Regions from separate parts of the Streptomyces sp. Qhu_M48 genome, predicted to be linked through region 1. Evidence: riboswitches for the same ligand, from Rfam matches in the RefSeq annotation. Region 1 holds a riboswitch; the other holds the start of a gene.
The links. A riboswitch is a leader RNA that binds a small molecule or an ion and turns the genes downstream of it on or off. The one in region 1 is predicted to bind glycine.

Region 1 (3,398 bases):
CAGGAGGATCTGTTCGCGCAGGCCGAAGCGGAGGCGGTGGCCGAGGCCGGGGCAGCCGCCGAGGCGGGGGCCGGAGCTTCCCCCGGTTCGGGGGAGGCGGCGGAGGGCGTCGGGGCCGTGACGGCGGTCGTGGCCCCCGCCGGGCCGGGGGCCGAGGGGGCCGTGGAGCGGCACTGGTCGCCCGGGCACGACGTGCGGCACGCGGTGTACGGGGCCGGCTGGGTCCAGGGGAGCGGCGTGGGGCGCGTCACGGTGCGGTTCGAGTCGCCCGGGTCGAAGCCGGGCCGGGTACGGACCTTCGCGGTGGACGATCCCGAGCTCGTGCCCGGGGAGGCGTTGCCGTTGGTGGGCGGGGAGTAGGGGGCGGCGGCCCGCGGACGGGCGTGGGACCGCCCGTGCCGCCCCGCGGGAAGGGGCTACGGGCCGTCCTGGCCCGCCAGGCGGCCGAAGTCGGTGTCCGGGGTGTCCGTGGGGGGCGGGGGGAGCGCGAGGCTGTAGTGGCGGTAGAGCTGGAGCTCCTGTTCGGGGGAGAGATGGCGGCCCACGCCGAAGTCGGGGGCGTCCTTGATGAGCGCCCGCTCGTACGGGATGTGGAGGCCGTCGTCGAGCAGGTCGCTCGGCTCCAGGGGGACGAAGGCGTCCCGGCTGAACAGGCCCGTGCGGACCGCCGCCCACTCGGGGATGCCGGTCGCGTCGTCCAGGTACACCTCGTCCACGGTTCCGATCTTGTGCCCGCTCCGGTCGTACGCCTTGCGGCCGATCAGGCTGCGCGGATCGATATCGGTCTGCACGGTCCCTCCAACTGGTCGCAACTGCTCTACACCCTACGAAAGTGCACATCTGGGATGTCGGCCACTTGAGCGATGGGAGCCGCAACCTCGCTGGTAGGCTGGCTGTGGCTGTCGACCCTGTGCGGGAGAGTCCCCCGGAGAAACCTTCCGGTGGGCGCCGAAGGAGCAAATCCTCCCCGGAATCTCTCAGGCCCCTGTACCGCGCGGACGAGGTCACTCTGGAAAGCAGAGCGGTGTCCGACGGCATGCGCTCTCACCGACGGTGAAAGCCGGCGTGCCGCGAAGCATGCCGGTGAAACTCTCAGGTTGAGATGACAGAGGGGGAGGCCGTCCGGGTACCCGCGCCGTGGTGCCCCTCGCAGGTCGTGACGACCAGGAGGCCTCCGTACATGACCGCCAACCGCATTCCGCTCTCCGAGCTCGAACAGGGCATTCCGTTCGAGCAGCGGCACATCGGGCCCGACGCCGAGGCGCGCGCCAAGATGCTCGCCCAGGTCGGTTACGGCTCCCTCGACGAGCTCACGGCCGCCGCCGTCCCGGACGTGATCAAGAACGCCGAGGCGCTCGGCCTGCCGGCCGCGCGCACCGAGGCCGAGGTGCTCGCCGAGCTGCGCACGCTCGCCGACCGCAACCAGGTCCTCTCGCCCATGATCGGCCTCGGGTACTACGGCACCTTCACCCCGCCGGTGATCCTGCGGAACGTGATGGAGAACCCCGCCTGGTACACCGCGTACACCCCGTACCAGCCGGAGATCTCGCAGGGCCGCCTCGAGGCCCTCCTGAACTTCCAGACCGTCGTCGCCGACCTGACGGGGCTGCCCACCTCCGGCGCCTCCCTCCTCGACGAGGGCACCGCGGCCGCCGAGGCCATGGCGCTCGCCCGGCGCGTCGGCAAGGTCAAGAACGGTGTCTTCCTCATCGACGCCGACGCCCTGCCGCAGACGATCGCCGTCATCGAGACCCGCGCCGAGCCGACCGGTGTCGAGGTCGTCGTCGCCGACCTCGGCGACGGCATCCCGGCCGAGATCGCCGAGCGCGGCGTCTTCGGCGTGCTCCTCCAGTACCCCGGTGCCTCCGGCGCCGTCCGCGACATCAAGCCGCTGATCGACGCCGCCCACGAGCTCGGTGCCATCGTCACCGTCGCCGCCGACCTGCTCGCGCTCACCCTGCTCACCTCGCCGGGCGAGCTGGGCGCGGACATCGCCGTGGGCACGACGCAGCGCTTCGGTGTGCCGATGGGCTTCGGAGGCCCGCACGCCGGCTACATGGCCGTCCAGGACAAGCACGCCCGCTCCCTGCCCGGCCGTCTGGTCGGTGTGTCCGTCGACGCCGACGGGAACCGCGCCTACCGCCTGGCCCTGCAGACCCGCGAGCAGCACATCCGCCGCGAGAAGGCCACCAGCAACATCTGTACCGCTCAGGTGCTGCTCGCCGTCATGGCCGGCATGTACGCCGTCTACCACGGCCCCGAGGGCCTCAAGGGCATCGCGCGCCGCACCCACCGGTACGCCGCGATCCTCGCCGCCGGCCTGACCGCCGGAGGCGTGGAGCTCACCCAGGGCGCCTTCTTCGACACCCTGACCGCCCGCGTGCCCGGCAAGGCCGACGAGGTCGTCGCCGCCGCCCGCGAGGCCGGTGTGAACCTCTACCGCGTCGACGCCGACCACGTGTCGATGTCCTGCGACGAGACCACCGGGCGCGCCCAGCTCGCCGCCGTGTGGGGCGCCTTCGGCGTCACCGCCGACGTCGAGGCCCTGGACGCCGACGCCGAGGACCAGCTGCCCGCCGGTCTGCTGCGCTCCGACGCGTACATGACCCACCCGGTCTTCCACGCGCACCGTTCCGAGACGTCGATGCTGCGCTACCTGCGCAAGCTCGCCGACCGCGACTACGCGCTCGACCGCGGCATGATCCCGCTCGGGTCCTGCACGATGAAGCTGAACGCGACGACCGAGATGGAGTCCGTGACCTGGCCCGAGTTCGGCCAGATGCACCCGTTCGCCCCGGTCGAGCAGGCGCAGGGCTACGTCACGCTCATCACCGAGCTGGAGGAGCGCCTCGCCGAGGTCACCGGCTACGACAAGGTCTCGATCCAGCCGAACGCCGGTTCGCAGGGCGAGCTGGCCGGTCTTCTCGCCGTCCGCGCCTACCACCGCGCCAACGGCGACGAGCAGCGCACGGTCTGCCTCATCCCGTCCTCCGCGCACGGCACCAACGCCGCCTCCGCGGTGATGGCCGGCATGAAGGTCGTCGTCGTGAAGACGGCCGACGACGGCGAGGTCGACGTCGAGGACCTGCGCGCCAAGATCGCGCAGTACCGCGACGAGCTGTCCGTGCTGATGATCACCTACCCGTCCACGCACGGCGTCTTCGAGGAGCACGTCGCCGACATCTGCGCCGAGGTCCACGAGGCCGGCGGTCAGGTGTACGTCGACGGCGCCAACCTCAACGCGCTGGTCGGTCTGGCCAAGCCGGGCCACTTCGGCGGCGACGTCTCGCACCTGAACCTGCACAAGACCTTCTGCATCCCGCACGGCGGCGGCGGTCCGGGTGTCGGCCCGGTCGGCGTCCGCGCCCACCTCGCGCCGTACCTGCCGAACCACCCGC
Region 2 (3,398 bases), 3.7 Mb from region 1:
CGGAGCTGAAGACGGGGACGTAGGCCGCGCCGTCTATCTCCATGGTCGCGAGGTCGAGGTCACGGCTGTCGGGTCCGCCGCCGTTGGGCAGGGGCACCCAGACGGGGCTGCGGCCGAGCACCTCGACCAGGCGTCCGCCCGCCTCGGGGTTGCCGAGCGAGGCGGCAAGGACCTCTTCGAGCTCGTTGCCCGGCCACGTCACGTCCACGGTCCCCTCGTCCCCTCTCGCACGGCCTGCCGCACCGGCCGCCCCGGGCAGCACCCTAACGCCGCCCCGGAGCCGCTGTGGCCAGAAGACAAGGGTACGAGCGCTTCCGGGGGCGGGAGGACCGGCACCTCGCGGGCCGGGAACCTCCTCAGACCGCGTCGCGGAAGCCGATCCTCCGCAGGGAGTCCGCCGCGTCCCGGTCGAGGAGGGTCGCCGAGGCGCAGCCGTGCGGCAGGCGGCCGGACTCGGCGGCCGCGACGAGCCGGCCGACGGCCCGCCGGTGCCGGGCGAAGGCATAGGAGGAGACCCCCCGGCCGCGGGAGCGCTGGCCCTCGCGGGCGGTGTCGGGGGCGACGTCGAGCAGGACCAGGTGGAGGGATCTGCCCCGGCGGCGGGCCGCGCGGCCGAGCCAGCCGCGCACCCAGGACTGGGTGCCGCAGTCGTGCACGACCACGCTCGCGCCGGAGCGCAGGGCGCGGCGCAGTCCGGCGTAGTGCGCGAGCCGGACCAGGGGGCGGTAGACGGCGTACGGCAGGAGGCGGGGCATCCGGGCCTCCCAGCGCTCGCGGGTGTCCTGGGAGTCGATGCCGGTGCCCTCGGCGGCGCGCTTCATGAGGGTGGACTTGCCGCTGCCGGGCAGTCCGGAGACGACCACGAGGTCCCCGGCGGCGAAGGTGAGGGCGCGGGGTCCCCGGCCGCCGCGCTCGCGCAGGTCGCGCAGGAGCCGGCCGCGGCGGCGGGTCCTGGCGCGGGCCCGTTGGGACGGTATGCCGGTACTCGGCGCGTACGCGCCGGTGTGCTGGAACCTCATCGCTTCTCCCCCTGCCGGGCCTGAGAAGACCCTTGCCCACAAAGTGTAAAGAAACGGTAATGAGACACAAGCGATATGCCCCGCCGGGCTCGCGTGCAATGATGTGCGCGCCAGGCGCGCACAGTCGCCACACAATCGCATACCGGCCGCTCGAATCCGCGCGGGAGAGTTCCGGACGCCGTACGTGTCCGGACGCCGAAGGAGCAAGACCCTCCCTTGAATCTCTCAGGCCCCGTACCGCGTGGATGAGGCAGATCTGAAAAGCGGGACACCCAGCCGTGTCCCCACCCAAGGTGCAAGCCGATCTCTCGGTGCCGCTCTCACGGCGACGAGATGCTCTCGGTGAACCTCTCAGGTTCCATGACAGATGGGGAGGACGTCCTCGCCCGTCATGTGTTTCGTCACCGAACCGCCCTTGGGACCCGGGAGCCACCCCATGAGCACTGCCCGTCTGACCGCCCTCGATGCCCTGCATCGTTCGCTGGGCGCGACCATGACCGACTTCGCGGGCTGGGACATGCCGCTCCGCTACGCCAGCGAGCGGGACGAGCACATCGCCGTCCGCACCAAGGCGGGTCTCTTCGACCTCTCCCACATGGGCGAGATCACCGTCACGGGGCCGCAGGCCGTGGAGCTCCTCGACCACGCCCTGGTCGGCAACATCTCCACGGTCGGCGTCGGCCGCGCCCGTTACACGATGATCTGCCAGGAGGACGGCGGCATCCTCGACGACCTGATCGTGTACCGGCTCCAGGACACGGAGTACATGGTCGTCGCCAACGCCTCCAACGCGCAGACCGTCCTGGACGCGCTGACCGAGCGCGCGGCGGGCTTCGACGCCGAGGTCCGGGACGACCGCGACGCGTACGCCCTGATCGCGGTCCAGGGCCCGGAGTCCCCCGGCATCCTGAAGTCGCTGACCGACGCCGACCTGGACGGTCTGAAGTACTACGCCGGTCTGCCCGGCACGGTCGCGGGCGTGCCCGCCCTGATCGCCCGCACCGGTTACACCGGCGAGGACGGCTTCGAGCTGTTCCTGAAGCCCGAGCACGCGGAGGGCGTGTGGAGGGCGCTGACCGAGGCGGGCGCCCCGGTCGGTCTGATCCCCTGCGGCCTGTCCTGCCGCGACACGCTCCGCCTGGAGGCGGGCATGCCGCTGTACGGCCACGAGCTGACCACCGCGCTGACCCCCTTCGACGCGGGCCTCGGCCGGGTCGTGAAGTTCGAGAAGACGACCAACGAGGGTCGCTTCGTCGGCCGTGAGGCGCTGGAGAAGGCCGCCGAGCGCGCCGAGACCGCCCCGCCGCGCAAGCTCGTCGGCCTGGTCGCCGAGGGCCGCCGGGTCCCGCGCGCCGGCTTCTCCGTCGTCAAGGACGGCGTGGTGATCGGCGAGGTCACCTCCGGCGCCCCGTCGCCGACCCTCGGAAAGCCGATCGCCATCGCGTACGTGGACGCGGCGCACGCCGCGCCCGGCACCCAGGGTGTAGGTGTGGACATCCGTGGCACCCACGAGGCGTACGAGGTCGTGGCGCTGCCGTTCTACAAGCGCCAGAAGTGACGTATCCGTCTCACTTCGCGTCTCACCCCGCAAGACCCACGTGCATCAGCACTCCCCCGATCCAGGAGAATCAGGCCATGAGCAACCCCCAGCAGCTGCGCTACACCAAGGAGCACGAGTGGCTGTCGGACGCCGAGGAAGGCGTCTCGACCGTCGGCATCACGGAGTTCGCCGCGAACGCGCTCGGTGACGTCGTCTACGCCCAGCTCCCCGAGGTCGGCTCCACGGTCACCGCGGGCGAGACCTGCGGCGAGCTGGAGTCGACGAAGTCCGTGAGCGACCTGTACTCCCCCGTCACGGGTGAGGTCGTCGCCGCCAACCAGGACGTGGTGGACGACCCGTCCCTGGTGAACACGGCTCCGTTCGAGGGTGGCTGGCTGTTCAAGGTGCGCGTCGCGGGTGAGCCGGACGAGCTGCTCTCCGCCGACGAGTACACCGCGTTCTCCGCCGGGAACTGAGACCGGGCCCGAGACCCCTTAGGGATCGATTCATGTCGCTTCTGAACACTCCCCTCCACGAGCTGGACCCCGACGTCGCCGCCGCCGTCGACGCCGAGCTCCGCCGTCAGCAGTCCACCCTCGAGATGATCGCCTCGGAGAACTTCGCTCCGGTCGCCGTCATGGAGGCGCAGGGCTCCGTCCTCACCAACAAGTACGCCGAGGGCTACCCGGGCCGCCGCTACTACGGTGGCTGCGAGCACGTCGACGTCGCCGAGCAGATCGCCATCGACCGGATCAAGGACCTGTTCGGCGCCGAGTACGCCAACGTCCAGCCGCACTCCGGCGCCTCCGCGAACCAGGCCGCCCTCTTCGCGATCGCCC

Region 2: another riboswitch for glycine. It lies ahead of gcvT (glycine cleavage system aminomethyltransferase GcvT); the one in region 1 lies ahead of gcvP (aminomethyl-transferring glycine dehydrogenase).

What each region holds. Positions count from the first base shown of each region.
Region 1 is NZ_CP195432.1:2,613,127-2,616,524, forward strand. It holds gene ACRRSS_RS12125 (DNA polymerase IV) at 1-360, shown strand, start outside; gene ACRRSS_RS12130 (PRC-barrel domain-containing protein) at 417-791, opposite strand; glycine riboswitch at 904-1,003, shown strand; gene gcvP (aminomethyl-transferring glycine dehydrogenase) at 1,181-3,398, shown strand, end outside.
Region 2 is NZ_CP195432.1:6,361,184-6,364,581, forward strand. It holds gene ACRRSS_RS28420 (enhanced serine sensitivity protein SseB) at 1-208, opposite strand, end outside; gene ACRRSS_RS28425 (AAA family ATPase) at 357-1,019, opposite strand; glycine riboswitch at 1,171-1,269, shown strand; gene gcvT (glycine cleavage system aminomethyltransferase GcvT) at 1,456-2,577, shown strand; gene gcvH (glycine cleavage system protein GcvH) at 2,655-3,035, shown strand; gene glyA (serine hydroxymethyltransferase) at 3,068-3,398, shown strand, end outside.